DNA from 3 places in the Salipaludibacillus sp. HK11 genome. Region 3 is predicted to be linked to each of the others. Evidence: a T-box and tRNA genes for the amino acid it is inferred to sense, from the RefSeq annotation. Region 3 holds a T-box; the other regions hold tRNA genes.

What was found. The T-box of region 3 lies ahead of ileS (isoleucine--tRNA ligase). A T-box ahead of a tRNA ligase gene usually reads a tRNA of that ligase, here a tRNA-Ile.
Region 1: it encodes a tRNA-Ile, which carries the amino acid that the T-box ahead of ileS (isoleucine--tRNA ligase) is inferred to sense. The anticodon was not compared.
Region 2: it encodes a tRNA-Ile, which carries the amino acid that the T-box ahead of ileS (isoleucine--tRNA ligase) is inferred to sense. The anticodon was not compared.

The regions. Positions count from the first base shown of each region.
Region 1 is NZ_CP181045.1:2,591,688-2,596,145, forward strand. Features, by position in the region: gene ACM26V_RS12550 (DUF6612 family protein) at 1-26, shown strand, start outside; gene ACM26V_RS12555 (NADP-dependent glyceraldehyde-3-phosphate dehydrogenase) at 104-1,549, opposite strand; tRNA gene ACM26V_RS12560 (tRNA-Lys) at 1,862-1,937, opposite strand; tRNA gene ACM26V_RS12565 (tRNA-Glu) at 2,018-2,092, opposite strand; tRNA gene ACM26V_RS12570 (tRNA-Ser) at 2,103-2,193, opposite strand; tRNA gene ACM26V_RS12575 (tRNA-Asn) at 2,198-2,272, opposite strand; tRNA gene ACM26V_RS12580 (tRNA-Ile) at 2,276-2,352, opposite strand; tRNA gene ACM26V_RS12585 (tRNA-Gly) at 2,371-2,444, opposite strand; tRNA gene ACM26V_RS12590 (tRNA-Gly) at 2,506-2,580, opposite strand; tRNA gene ACM26V_RS12595 (tRNA-Gln) at 2,587-2,661, opposite strand; tRNA gene ACM26V_RS12600 (tRNA-His) at 2,676-2,751, opposite strand; tRNA gene ACM26V_RS12605 (tRNA-Trp) at 2,764-2,837, opposite strand; tRNA gene ACM26V_RS12610 (tRNA-Tyr) at 2,843-2,926, opposite strand; tRNA gene ACM26V_RS12615 (tRNA-Asp) at 3,070-3,145, opposite strand; tRNA gene ACM26V_RS12620 (tRNA-Ser) at 3,157-3,249, opposite strand; tRNA gene ACM26V_RS12625 (tRNA-Met) at 3,260-3,336, opposite strand; tRNA gene ACM26V_RS12630 (tRNA-Ala) at 3,371-3,446, opposite strand; rRNA gene rrf (5S ribosomal RNA) at 3,457-3,573, opposite strand; rRNA gene ACM26V_RS12640 (23S ribosomal RNA) at 3,655-4,458, opposite strand, start outside.
Region 2 is NZ_CP181045.1:4,266,541-4,270,998, forward strand. Features, by position in the region: gene ACM26V_RS20275 (Tex family protein) at 1-342, shown strand, start outside; gene cmpA (cortex morphogenetic protein CmpA) at 527-646, opposite strand; gene ACM26V_RS20285 (SprT family protein) at 797-1,270, shown strand; tRNA gene ACM26V_RS20290 (tRNA-Asn) at 1,590-1,664, shown strand; tRNA gene ACM26V_RS20295 (tRNA-Ser) at 1,669-1,759, shown strand; tRNA gene ACM26V_RS20300 (tRNA-Glu) at 1,773-1,847, shown strand; tRNA gene ACM26V_RS20305 (tRNA-Val) at 1,937-2,012, shown strand; tRNA gene ACM26V_RS20310 (tRNA-Asp) at 2,038-2,113, shown strand; tRNA gene ACM26V_RS20315 (tRNA-Leu) at 2,121-2,205, shown strand; tRNA gene ACM26V_RS20320 (tRNA-Leu) at 2,240-2,325, shown strand; tRNA gene ACM26V_RS20325 (tRNA-Arg) at 2,338-2,414, shown strand; tRNA gene ACM26V_RS20330 (tRNA-Pro) at 2,466-2,542, shown strand; tRNA gene ACM26V_RS20335 (tRNA-Gly) at 2,580-2,653, shown strand; tRNA gene ACM26V_RS20340 (tRNA-Ile) at 2,721-2,797, shown strand; rRNA gene ACM26V_RS20345 (16S ribosomal RNA) at 2,955-4,458, shown strand, end outside.
Region 3 is NZ_CP181045.1:1,762,971-1,767,428, forward strand. Features, by position in the region: gene ileS (isoleucine--tRNA ligase) at 1-1,844, opposite strand, end outside; T-box leader at 1,997-2,240, opposite strand; gene ACM26V_RS08690 (DivIVA domain-containing protein) at 2,322-2,825, opposite strand; gene ACM26V_RS08695 (RNA-binding protein) at 2,904-3,677, opposite strand; gene ACM26V_RS08700 (YggT family protein) at 3,695-3,958, opposite strand; gene ACM26V_RS08705 (cell division protein SepF) at 3,980-4,405, opposite strand; gene ACM26V_RS08710 (YggS family pyridoxal phosphate-dependent enzyme) at 4,422-4,458, opposite strand, start outside.

The DNA of each region.
Region 1 (4,458 bases), 830 kb from region 3:
AAGATATGATGGGTGGAGGATTTTAGAATTTTTGAATTTTTGAATTCAAATTTCAAAAAATATAAAGCTGCTCTGGTTAATATTTCCAGAGCAGCTTTTCTTCTTATAAATTTAATACTAATACTTTATCACGAAGCATCGAATCAATGCTTCGACCGATACCTTGAACACCTTGTCCAGAATTTTTAACGCCAAGGAATGGGAAATGATCCGGTCCTCGAGACGTTTTTCCATTTACTTGGACAGTTCCAACATTCAAGCGATCTGAAAGAGCAAAGGCATTTTCAAGATTTTTCGTGAAAATACTAGCTTGAAGACCATACTCATTTCGTCTCTCTAAATCAATTGCTTCTAATTCGTTCTCAACACGCATAATTGGTAGCACTGGTCCAAATTGTTCTTCCCACGCAATATCCATCTCTTCTGTTACATGATCTAAAATGGTTGCACCAAGTAAATTTTTATCTTGTGATCCTTGAGAAACAACAGTTGCACCTTTTTGCTTAGCATCCTCAATTAAAGCTAACACGTAATCAGCTGATTTTTGATCAATCATCGGTGTAATGTCAGCATCTTCCGTTGACTTACCAACAGTTAATTTTGATACGTTGTGCTTGATTTTCGCTACAAGATCATCAGCTACACTATTATTAACCATCACTCGTTTAATCGCTGTGCAACGCTGACCAGAGTAACTTAACGCTCCACTGACAATTTCCTTGGCAGCTTTATCAAGATCAGCATCATCTAAAATAATTGCTGGGTCTTTACCACCTAGCTCAAGAACAACTGGAATCATTGAAGATTTCTTCGCGATGTGCTGTCCAGTAGCGGTACCTCCAGTGAAAGTAATCATGTCAACTTTTCGATGTGTCACAATAAAATCACCGATGACAGATCCACGCCCAGTAACAACATTTACTACCCCACTCGGAAGTCCTGCTTTCACCAACGCCTTTACCATCAATAATCCACTGATTGCTCCTTGTGTAGCGGGCTTAAAAACAACTGTATTTCCTGTAATTAGTGCTGGTGCAATTTTAGAAGCTGCCAGATTTACTGGATAATTGAACGGTGAAATCGCTAAGACAACTCCGTGAGGAACTTTTTGTACCATCGCTTTTGTTGCTTTTGAAGCACCAGGAAAGGCATCCCCTTGAATAAAGCTACCATGTGTACGTAAACCTTCTTCAGCTGTATGTCTAATCAATTGTGCCGTTCGCTTCACTTCACTCTTCGAAGCAGCAAGTGTTTTTCCCACTTCCGCTTGAATTGTTTCACCTATCTCATCAGTCATTTTCTCTAATTCATCAGCCCAACGGTGAAGCAGCTGAGAGCGCTCATGACCTTCAGTTGCTTCCCAGTTTGCCTGAACGTCAGCAGTACTATTAACAGCTAGATCGACTTCTTCCTGAGTCATAGCAGGAACTTCTCCTACAACTCGTCCATCATCAGGTGATTTAATTTGAACAGTTTTTCCACCTTCACTTACTTTCCATTCATTATTAAAAAGATATGGATACAATTTTATATCTTGACGCAAATCCATCTCGATCACTCCATTCCTTTAAAGTATGAAAGAAATTAACTTTCATTGTTTCTTATTAAAACATGTGAAAACCTTTTCAAACAAGCAATTTGCTCAAATACTTTAAATCCGATCTGAATTATCGTAATTACTTGATCTCATATGGTCAAACTAAGCTATACATGATGCACTTAGATGAATAATTATCAAGCAAAACAAATCTTTATTTTAATTCCAAAACGGAGGGAGGTAGTTCGAACTCTCTTAAAAATTTTTTTGACAGGGAAAACAAAAAGAAAAGCATCCCTATATAGGAATGCTTTGATTATGTAATGGTGAGCCATGAAGGATTCGAACCTTCGACCCTCTGATTAAAAGTCAGATGCTCTACCAACTGAGCTAATGACTCGCAGCTTTACACTCATGAATATTCACGATGCTTACGATAATGAAATTGCTTTTTGGTTTATATCTTTTTTGTAAAATAAGTGGTGACCCGTACGGGATTCGAACCCGTGATACCGCCGTGAAAGGGCGGTGTCTTAACCACTTGACCAACGGGCCAGAAAAAAAGTGGCGGAGAAGGAGGGATTTGAACCCTCGCGCCGCTCACGCGACCTACACCCTTAGCAGGGGCGCCCCTTCAGCCACTTGGGTACTTCTCCTTAATGGCTCCACAGGTAGGATTCGAACCTACGACCGATCGGTTAACAGCCGATAGCTCTACCACTGAGCTACTGTGGAATATGGTGGGCCTGAGTGGACTCGAACCACCGACCTCACGCTTATCAGGCGTGCGCTCTAACCAGCTGAGCTACAGGCCCATTAAGGATATCAAAAAATGGAGCGGGTGATGGGAATCGAACCCACATCATCAGCTTGGAAGGCTGAGGTTTTACCACTAAACTACACCCGCATACAAATACAATAGATGGTTTAAAGCTAACATATAAGTGAGCTAAATACCATAGCTGCTCTGGAGCGGAAAACGGGATTCGAACCCGCGACCCCCACCTTGGCAAGGTGGTGCTCTACCACTGAGCTATTTCCGCATATAATGGCAGGGCTAGCAGGATTCGAACCTGCGGGTCACGGAATCAAAATCCGATGCCTTACCGCTTGGCTATAGCCCTATATTATGTATAAATGGGGCGGCTGATGGGAATTGAACCCACGAATGCCGGAATCACAATCCGGTGCGTTAACCCCTTCGCCACAACCGCCACAAAATAATTTGGCAGGGGTAGCAGGAATCGAACCCGCATCAAAGGTTTTGGAGACCTTCGTTTTGCCGTTAAACTATACCCCTAAAACTGGTGGAGGGGGGCAGATTCGAACTGCCGAACCCGAAGGAGCGGATTTACAGTCCGCCGCGTTTAGCCACTTCGCTACCCCTCCATATTTTCTTGAAGATAAGCTACGAAATTCTTCGTCAGCTTCATTTAAATCTTTATTACATACATAGGTATGCTCAAACATCTTTTCTTTTAAACCCTTGACTTCTTTAAGATCAAAATTTTAAAAAAGCACAAATAAAAAAATGGCGGTCCCGACGGGATTCGAACCCGCGATCTCCTGCGTGACAGGCAGGCATGTTAACCGCTACACCACGGGACCTTATAAAAATATGGAGGAGGAAGAGGGATTCGAACCCCCGCGGGCTTTGACACCCCTGTTGGTTTTCAAGACCAATCCCTTCAGCCAGACTTGGGTATTCCTCCATGTAATTTATGGTAGCGGCGGAGGGGATCGAACCCCCGACCTCACGGGTATGAACCGTACGCTCTAGCCAGCTGAGCTACACCGCCACAATCAAAAATATTTATTATTGCAAAAATAAATTGGTGGAGCCTAGCGGGATCGAACCGCTGACCTCCTGCGTGCAAAGCAGGCGCTCTCCCATCTGAGCTAAGGCCCCATATGTGTATGCCCAGCGACGTCCTACTTTCACAGGGGGAGATCCCCCAACTATCATCGGCGCTGGAGAGCTTAACTTCCGTGTTCGGCATGGGAACGGGTGTGACCTCTCCGCGATCGTCACTGGACATATGAAATTGATCGGTCATATTGACCTCTCAAAACTGGATAACGATGGTATATGAATGAATCGTCTTCGAATCAAAGCATTGGTTAAGCCCTCGATCGATTAGTATCTCTCAGCTGCGCATGTCGCCATGCTTCCACACGAGACCTATCAACCTCATCTTCTCTGAGGGATCTTACTCACTTGCGTGATGGGAAATCTCATCTCGAGGGGGGCTTCATGCTTAGATGCTTTCAGCATTTATCCCTTCCACACGTAGCTACCCAGCGATGCTCCTGGCGGAACAACTGGTACACCAGCGGTGTGTCCATCCCGGTCCTCTCGTACTAAGGACAGCTCCTCTCAAATTTCCTGCGCCCGCGACGGATAGGGACCGAACTGTCTCACGACGTTCTGAACCCAGCTCGCGTGCCGCTTTAATGGGCGAACAGCCCAACCCTTGGGACCTACTTCAGCCCCAGGATGCGACGAGCCGACATCGAGGTGCCAAACCTCCCCGTCGATGTGGACTCTTGGGAGAGATTAGCCTGTTATCCCCAGGGTAGCTTTTATCCGTTGAGCGACGGCCCTTCCATACGGTGCCGCCGGATCACTAAGCCCGACTTTCGTCCCTGCTCGACCTGTATGTCTCGCAGTCAAGCTCCCTTATGCCTTTGCACTCTACGAATGATTTCCAACCATTCTGAGGGAACCTTTGGGCGCCTCCGTTACTCTTTAGGAGGCGACCGCCCCAGTCAAACTGCCCACCAGACACTGTCCCTGAACCGGATCACGGTTCGAGGTTAGAATTCCAGTACAGCCAGGGTAGTATCCCACCAATGCCTCCACCGAAGCTAGCGCTCCGGTTTCCAAGGCTCCTACCTATCCTGTACAAGCTGTACCGAAA
Region 2 (4,458 bases), 2.5 Mb from region 3:
CCAACGTTACGAGATATTTTTGATTCGCTATCAAGTCCAGGAAGAGATCCTCGTGACGATGTACAAAAACCGCTGCTAAAAACAGACGTGTTATCAATGGAAGACTTGTCAAAAGGCATAGAATTGGAAGGGACGGTTCGGAACGTCGTTGATTTTGGCGCCTTTGTCGATATTGGTGTGAAGCAAGATGGGATGGTTCATATTTCAAAACTTGCTAATCGATTCGTCAAACACCCGATGGAAGTTGTCTCTGTTGGAGACGTTGTAACGGTTTGGGTCGAAGATGTAGATTTAAAAAAAGGTCGAGTCGCTTTAACGATGCTTCAGCCTAAAGAGCAGTAAAGACAAAAGAAGTCACCATCCAAACGGAATGTTGGGCGTGACTTCTTTTTGAATATTTTGTAACGGTAATGAATTGACTAAAAAGCATAGGGCTTGAAGGCGAAAATACGATTTTTATAATGTATACTAGATACTATATGAATGGAAAAATTTCTAATTATTAGGTATATCTAAAACTATTAAATTAATCAGAACTTATATTTGAGTTTTTATAATAAAACCAACATTGGTTTAGTACGAGAATTCTTCTTAAGTCCCTTCTATCATATGCCTCTTGCAGTTGTGATTTTAACCAAGACGGCAAGGTTATTCCTCCCTTCTGTTTTTATTGTTGTTCTAAAAGACTGAACCGCTGTAATATTAACAGTGTATGTTGATATAGTTGTCTAAGTTAGTAAAACTTTTATCGAATGAAAAAGATGAGATGATTTTGTTTATGAAGGAAGTGTAATTAATGATTGACGAGCAGTTACAATTACTAACTGAAAGATTATCAGAAGAGTTTTTTCATAAGCCATTCAAGCATACTGCTTTTTTTAACAAAAGATTGCGAACAACAGGTGGGCGATATTCATTGCATAGTCACCATATTGAAATTAATCCAAAACAATTAGAACATCATGGTGAAGATGAGTTAGTTAAGATTATTAAACATGAACTGTGCCATTATCATTTACATATAGAAGGAAAAGGATATCAACACAAAGATAATGACTTTAAATATTTGTTAGCAAAAGTAGGGGGAAGTCGTCATTGCCAAACAATCCCTAATAGTCATAATCAAATAAAGACGATGCATCTCTATCGCTGTAAAAAATGTGGAGTGGAATTTCACAGAAGGCGTAGGTTTAATACGAAAAGATATGTCTGTGGGAAGTGTAAAGGTAGGATAGAAAAAATAAAAAGTATGACACTAGAAAAAGATTGACGGTGGTTTTTCAATATGTTAAAGTATAAAAGTCGCTTACAAAAGGATGACGTTAAAAGCTGTTGACATTATTTACTCAATAGGCTAAAATTTAGTACGTCGTTAACAACAAAATAGTTAGTATTTTGTTTGATACGGTGACAGTTTTAGCATAGAGAATTGGCTGATTTCTTTTTGAGTTCAAGACCATTTATTAATAAGAAATAAAAAGGCCGAGGAAGCAAGAAAAAGAAAGGCTGCAGCTTACACAGACGTAAGTGAAGGATTGAAAGAACAAGGGTGACGAAGAGATTCTTAGCTTTTGTTAATAAACCATTATTCCACAGTAGCTCAGTGGTAGAGCTATCGGCTGTTAACCGATCGGTCGTAGGTTCGAATCCTACCTGTGGAGCCATTAAGGAGAAGTACCCAAGTGGCTGAAGGGGCGCCCCTGCTAAGGGTGTAGGTCGCGTGAGCGGCGCGAGGGTTCAAATCCCTCCTTCTCCGCCAGTGACTTTTTTATGGCCCGTTGGTCAAGTGGTTAAGACACCGCCCTTTCACGGCGGTATCACGGGTTCGAATCCCGTACGGGTCACCAAATTCTTGTTTAATAGATATTGTATTGTTTTTAAAACTTACTATATATCATTACTCGATAATGAAGTGAATTTATATAAATGAAAACGTGGAGGATTAGCTCAGTTGGGAGAGCATCTGCCTTACAAGCAGGGGGTCGGCGGTTCGAGCCCGTCATCCTCCACCATTTTAATAGAATATATTATATTTATGGTCCCGTGGTGTAGCGGTTAACATGCCTGCCTGTCACGCAGGAGATCGCGGGTTCGAATCCCGTCGGGACCGCCATAAATATGCGGGTGTGGCGGAATTGGCAGACGCGCTAGATTTAGGATCTAGTGTCTTCGGACGTGGGGGTTCAAGTCCCTTCACCCGTACCAAATTCAATTTGAAACTAAGAGTTGCTATGTTTGAGCGGTCGTGGCGGAATGGCAGACGCGCTAGGTTGAGGGCCTAGTGGGAGAAATCCCGTGGAAGTTCGACTCTTCTCGACCGCACCAAAACATTTTTTTGCGCCCTTAGCTCAGCTGGATAGAGTGTTTGACTACGAATCAAAAGGTCGGGAGTTCGAATCTCTCAGGGCGCACCATTTAAATTCAATCTACATTGAATTGATTCGCCGTTTATTTTAAATAACTGTCGGGAAGTAGCTCAGCTTGGTAGAGCACTTGGTTTGGGACCAAGGGGTCGCAGGTTCGAATCCTGTCTTCCCGACCATAATTACTTTACTAGAAAAGTAAGTGCAATTTTATCTGCGGGTGTAGTTTAGTGGTAAAACCTCAGCCTTCCAAGCTGATGATGTGGGTTCGATTCCCATCACCCGCTCCAATAAATTATTTCAAAAAACTATTGCATTATTATTTTATTACATGTTATAGTAATTAATGTTGCTTTAGGGCCTGTAGCTCAGCTGGTTAGAGCGCACGCCTGATAAGCGTGAGGTCGGTGGTTCGAGTCCACTCAGGCCCACCATAACAATGCATCATTCTGACCTTTGAAAACTAAACAAAAAGCCAAGCGAAGTGGGATATTTTAAATATCCCGTCAAAGTAACACCAAGCAAGAAACGCCAGACGAAAGTTTGGTTTTGATGTCATGGACATCAAACTTGATGAAAAGTCATCATACTTTATCGGAGAGTTTGATCCTGGCTCAGGACGAACGCTGGCGGCGTGCCTAATACATGCAAGTCGAGCGCAGGAAGCAAGCAGATCCCTTCGGGGTGACGCTTGTGGAATGAGCGGCGGACGGGTGAGTAACACGTGGGCAACCTGCCTTGTAGACTGGGATAACTCCGGGAAACCGGAGCTAATACCGGATGACCATTTGAATCGCATGATTTGAATGTAAAAGTGGGGAGCAATCCTCATACTACGAGATGGGCCCGCGGCGCATTAGCTAGTTGGTAAGGTAATGGCTTACCAAGGCAACGATGCGTAGCCGACCTGAGAGGGTGATCGGCCACACTGGAACTGAGACACGGTCCAGACTCCTACGGGAGGCAGCAGTAGGGAATCATCCGCAATGGGCGAAAGCCTGACGGTGCAACGCCGCGTGAACGATGAAGGTTTTCGGATCGTAAAGTTCTGTTATGAGGGAAGAACAAGTGCCGTTCGAATAGGGCGGCACCTTGACGGTACCTCACGAGAAAGCCCCGGCTAACTACGTGCCAGCAGCCGCGGTAATACGTAGGGGGCAAGCGTTGTCCGGAATTATTGGGCGTAAAGCGCGCGCAGGCGGTCTCTTAAGTCTGATGTGAAAGCCCACGGCTCAACCGTGGAGGGTCATTGGAAACTGGGAGACTTGAGTGTAGGAGAGGAAAGTGGAATTCCACGTGTAGCGGTGAAATGCGTAGATATGTGGAGGAACACCAGTGGCGAAGGCGACTTTCTGGCCTACAACTGACGCTGAGGCGCGAAAGCGTGGGGAGCAAACAGGATTAGATACCCTGGTAGTCCACGCTGTAAACGATGAGTGCTAGGTGTTAGGGGTTTCGATGCCCTTAGTGCCGAAGTTAACACATTAAGCACTCCGCCTGGGGAGTACGGCCGCAAGGCTGAAACTCAAAGGAATTGACGGGGGCCCGCACAAGCAGTGGAGCATGTGGTTTAATTCGACGCAACGCGAAGAACCTTACCAGGTCTTGACATCCTCTGAACAGCTAGGAGACTAGCCTTTCCCCTTCGAGGGACAGAGTGACAGGTGGTGCATGGTTGTCGTCAGCTCGTGTCGTGAGATGTTGGGTTAAGTCCCGCAACGAGCGCAACCCTTGATCTTAGTTGCCAGCATTCAGTTGGGCACTCTAAGGTGACTGCCGGTGATAAACCGGAGGAAGGTGGGGATGACGTCAAATCATCATGCCCCTTATGACCTGGGCTACACACGTGCTACAATGGATGGTACAAAGGGTTGCAAGACCGCGAGGTCAAGCCAATCCCATAAAGCCATTCTCAGTTCGGATTGCAGGCTGCAACTCGCCTGCATGAAGCCGGAATTGCTAGTAATCGCGGATCAGCATGCCGCGGTGAATACGTTCCCGGGCCTTGTACACACCGCCCGTCACACCACGAGAGTTTGTAACACCCGAAGTCGGTGAGGTAACCTTTTGGAGCCAGCCGCCGAAGGTGGGACAG
Region 3 (4,458 bases):
TCAGCTCCTAGTTGTTTCATGACTTTATTCGGAACAACTACGTTTCCGATCGATTTGCTCATCTTCTTCCCTTTACCATCTAACGCAAATCCATGACTAATAACCGATTTAAAAGGCGCTTTTCCCGTCACTGCGACTGCAGTAGATAAAGATGAATTAAACCAACCACGATATTGGTCAGAACCTTCAAGATAAACATCTGCCGGTCGAACGAGATCGTCTCTCTCTTCTAAAACTGCTTGGTGAGAAGAGCCTGAATCAAACCATACATCCATGATATCTGTTTCTTTTGTGAATGTTCCGTTCGGACTCTGCTCAGAAGTAAACCCTTCTGGGAGTAAGTCTTTCGTATCCCACTCAAACCAAATATTTGAACCATGTTGCCGGAACAAGTCAGAAACATGTGTGATCGTCTCATCATTGATAATCGGCTGTTCATCTTCCCCATAAAAAACTGGGATCGGAACGCCCCATGCACGTTGGCGAGAAATACACCAGTCTCCACGGTCTCGAACCATATTAAACAGCCTCGTTTCGCCCCACTTAGGTAACCACTCCACTGCTTGAACTTCTTCTAGTAACTGTTCTCTGAAATCTTTAATTGATGCAAACCATTGAGCTGTAGCACGAAAAATGACAGGTTTCTTCGTACGCCAATCATGTGGATATGAATGTGTGAAGAAATTCAATTTCAATAATGCTCCTACTTCTTCCAATTTTTCAGAAATTGGCTTATTAGCAGCATCGTAAAATAAACCTTCAAACATCGGCGCTTCGTCTGTAAAAACACCTTTATCATTGACTGGACATAAAACATCTAACCCGTAATGTTGTCCAACAATATAGTCATCTTCCCCGTGTCCAGGTGCTGTGTGCACACAACCTGTACCAGCCTCTGTTGTGACATGATCTCCAAGGATAACGAGAGATTCTCTCTCATATAAAGGGTGCTTCGCTTTAATATTTTCTAACTCTGCCCCTTTGAACGTATCAACAATCTCATTCGTTTCCCATTCCAGTTCTTTTTCTAACGTCTCAATCAGATCTTTTGCTACGACTAATTTACTACCATTCACCTTTACAACTGCATAAGTTAATTCTGGATGCAAAGCGATCGCAAGGTTTGCTGGAATCGTCCATGGTGTTGTCGTCCAGATGACAAACTTCTCATCTCCTGATAAGACACCTTTTCCGTCCATCACATCGAATGCAACATAAATCGATGGAGAGCGTGTATCATGATATTCAATCTCCGCTTCAGCCAAAGCAGACTCGGAAGATGGGGACCAATAAACAGGTTTTTTTCCTTTATAAATGTACCCCTTCTTTGCCATATCCCCAAAAACTTTAATCTGTTGCGCTTCATATTCATGGGTCAAAGTCACATATGGATTTTCCCAATCTCCTCGTACTCCTAGTCGTTTAAATTGTTCACGTTGGCTATCGATCTGTACCAAAGCATATTCCTCACACTTTTTACGGAATTCTGCAATCGATAATTTTTTACGGTCTACTTTCCCTTTTTTCGTCAAAGCTGTTTCGATTGGAAGACCATGTGTATCCCAACCTGGTACGTAAGGTGCATGGAAACCGCTCATTGATTTATAGCGAACAATAAAGTCCTTTAAAACCTTATTTAACGCATGACCCATGTGAATATCACCATTTGCATATGGAGGACCGTCGTGTAATACAAATAACGGTCTGCCTTTTGTTCGTTCTTGTACTTTTTCATAAATTCCCATTTCATTCCAATTCATCTGCATTTCTGGCTCCCGATTCGGAAGGTTTCCCCTCATCGGAAATTCTGTTTTTGGCATCAATAATGTCTCTTTATATTCCATCGTTATTCCTCCTGATTTCTATACTTCATTTATGCGGTACTATTCATGAAAGCTTACCATGACATAACACTTATAAACCTAGACTCTGTTAAGCACCTTTGCTGATTCTTAAAAAATCACCAATTAGCTAAACAAAAAAACCTCCTCATCCACATAGGGACGAGAAGGAAAACCCGCGTTACCACCCTTATAAGTATTGTCTTCATAATAAAAACAATAACTCACTCAGCATGACATATCGGTCATGAACCGGCATAATTTACTAAAAAAGACTACTCTTTTTGTTCAGTATGCAGCTCCAGGGGGATATTCAAAATAGATAGACATCGGTCTCACACCGTCACCGATTCGCTTTAGTCACCATTCTATTTTTACTAGCCCTTTCAACGCTATTTATTAAAATCTTAGCAAAGAATTTCTAACCTTAATCATATCATTTACAGTATAAGATACATTCATTTTCTTCGTCAAGAATGTTTATATGTTTTCATATGACTCTTCTTCATCTTTTTCAGTAGCAGTCTGACTTAAATCATCCCAATCATCTGTGTTTAACATTTCTAATTGCGCTTCTAATAACATTCTAAAGCGTGTCCGATAAACAGATGCCTCTTTCTTCAATTCTTCTATCTCAAGTGCGACTTTTCTTGACTTACCAAGAGCTTCATTGATAATTCGATCGGAATTTTTTTCTGACTCTTTAATAATCAATTTCGCCTCTTTATCGGCATTTCTCGTAACACCCTCGGCTGTTTCTTGAGCAACGAGGATTGATTTGTTCAACGTCATTTCAATGTTAGAAAAATGAGTCAATTTGTCTTCCAATTCTTGAACACGATCATATAGTTCCTTCTTTTCACGCATAACCATTTCGTAATCTTTAATAATTTGATCTAAAAATTCATTGACTTCGTCCTCATCATAGCCTCGAAATCCTCTTGTAAACTCCTTGTTATGAATATCTAAGGGAGTTAATGGCATATGAAAAACACCTCCGAATGTTAGTTAGTATGTATCATATTTCGACATAACCAAGCAAGAACCCTTTTAAAAACAAACTTATTTAGGAAATCCTAGAACAAGTCTTTGTTTCCCTTTTTTCGTTTCACCATTTTTTTCCATTAATTCACATCTACCTTGTCCTTTCATTGAAAGGACATCTCCCTCTTCTAATTGATACGAGGGATCAACAACAACTTTCCAATTGACTTTTACACTTTCACTTACTATTTGCGGTTTCACTTTAGATCTTGAAATACGAAACGCCTCTGAAATAACTGTATCCAATCGCATCGAAGACACTGTAACAAATGATTCTTCTAACATCTTAACTTGCTCGATCACTTGATCATCAGGTATCGGTTCTAATTCGATTTTAGCCTTTCCTACTGATTGAAAGTTGACGAGTATATAATCAGCTACTTCTTGTGACATAATAATTTGGAACCTTCCTTCCTTGGAAAGAATGTCACCAAACTTATCACGCTTCATTCCTATGCTCATCAAGGAACCAAGAATTTGCGGATGTTCGATCGTAACAAATTTGCTAGGATAATGTAATTCAAATGCACAAACTTGAAAGTCATCTTTTTTAGGGGTTAAATAATCAGGATAAAGAAGTGCTCTCTTTCTTTCAGCACTCTCATGGCCACCCCAAAAACTTACATTAACTTCATCAGAGTTTCCAATTAATGATAGTAGCATTTTTTGTTGCCTTGGATCTAAAAAATCTGTTATCTTCGATCGATATTCTAGTTCAACTAAAGATTTCCAATCGACAACTTGATCAACAAAAGCATGCTCATCTTTACGATAATGCTCGTAAATAGACATTAAAAACACTTCCTACTTTAAATAATAAGAGAGAATAAGTATCTTACTCCATCCATCGCAAAACGAAGCGAAAATATTGCAACAAGTGGTGAAAGATCAATCATTCCTAATGGTGGAATAATTTGTCTGAAAGGAGCAAAAAATGGTTCAACTATTTTACTTATCGTTTGACCAAAGGCTGACTCTCTAGAATTTGGGATCCACGACATAAAAATATATATAATACAAACAAACCAATAAAGGCGCATGCCTGTTAAAATAATCTCTGCAACAACTGCCACTTTTATCACCTTCCCTTACTTCTATGATTCTTGAAACATTTCTGAAATCGATCCTGTTACATCTACATTATCAGGTGTACAGAGAAAAATGCAATTACCAAGCTTTTGAATATCCCCACCAATAGCGTATACTGTTCCGCTTAGAAAATCCACAATTCTTTTTGCTTGATCTCTTGAAATTCGCTGTAAATTAATTACGACAGCCTTACGATTTTTCAATTGGTCTGCTATTTCTTGTACTTCGTCATAACTGTGTGGTTCAAGAAGAATCACCTTAGCCTGGCTCTGGACACTACTTAAACTAACTATATTTCCTTTGTCTTTTCTTTGTTTACTTTCTGGAGTATGGAAGTCTGTTTCTTTAAACTCTTCGTCCACTTCTTCCTCATTCTCATTATATTCATCATCAAGTTCAAAAAAACGTTGAAATTTTCTTTTTAAGGTCATGATTTCACCTCACCTTTTAGTTTTCTTTTCCTACAAGTGATGATCCGACCCGA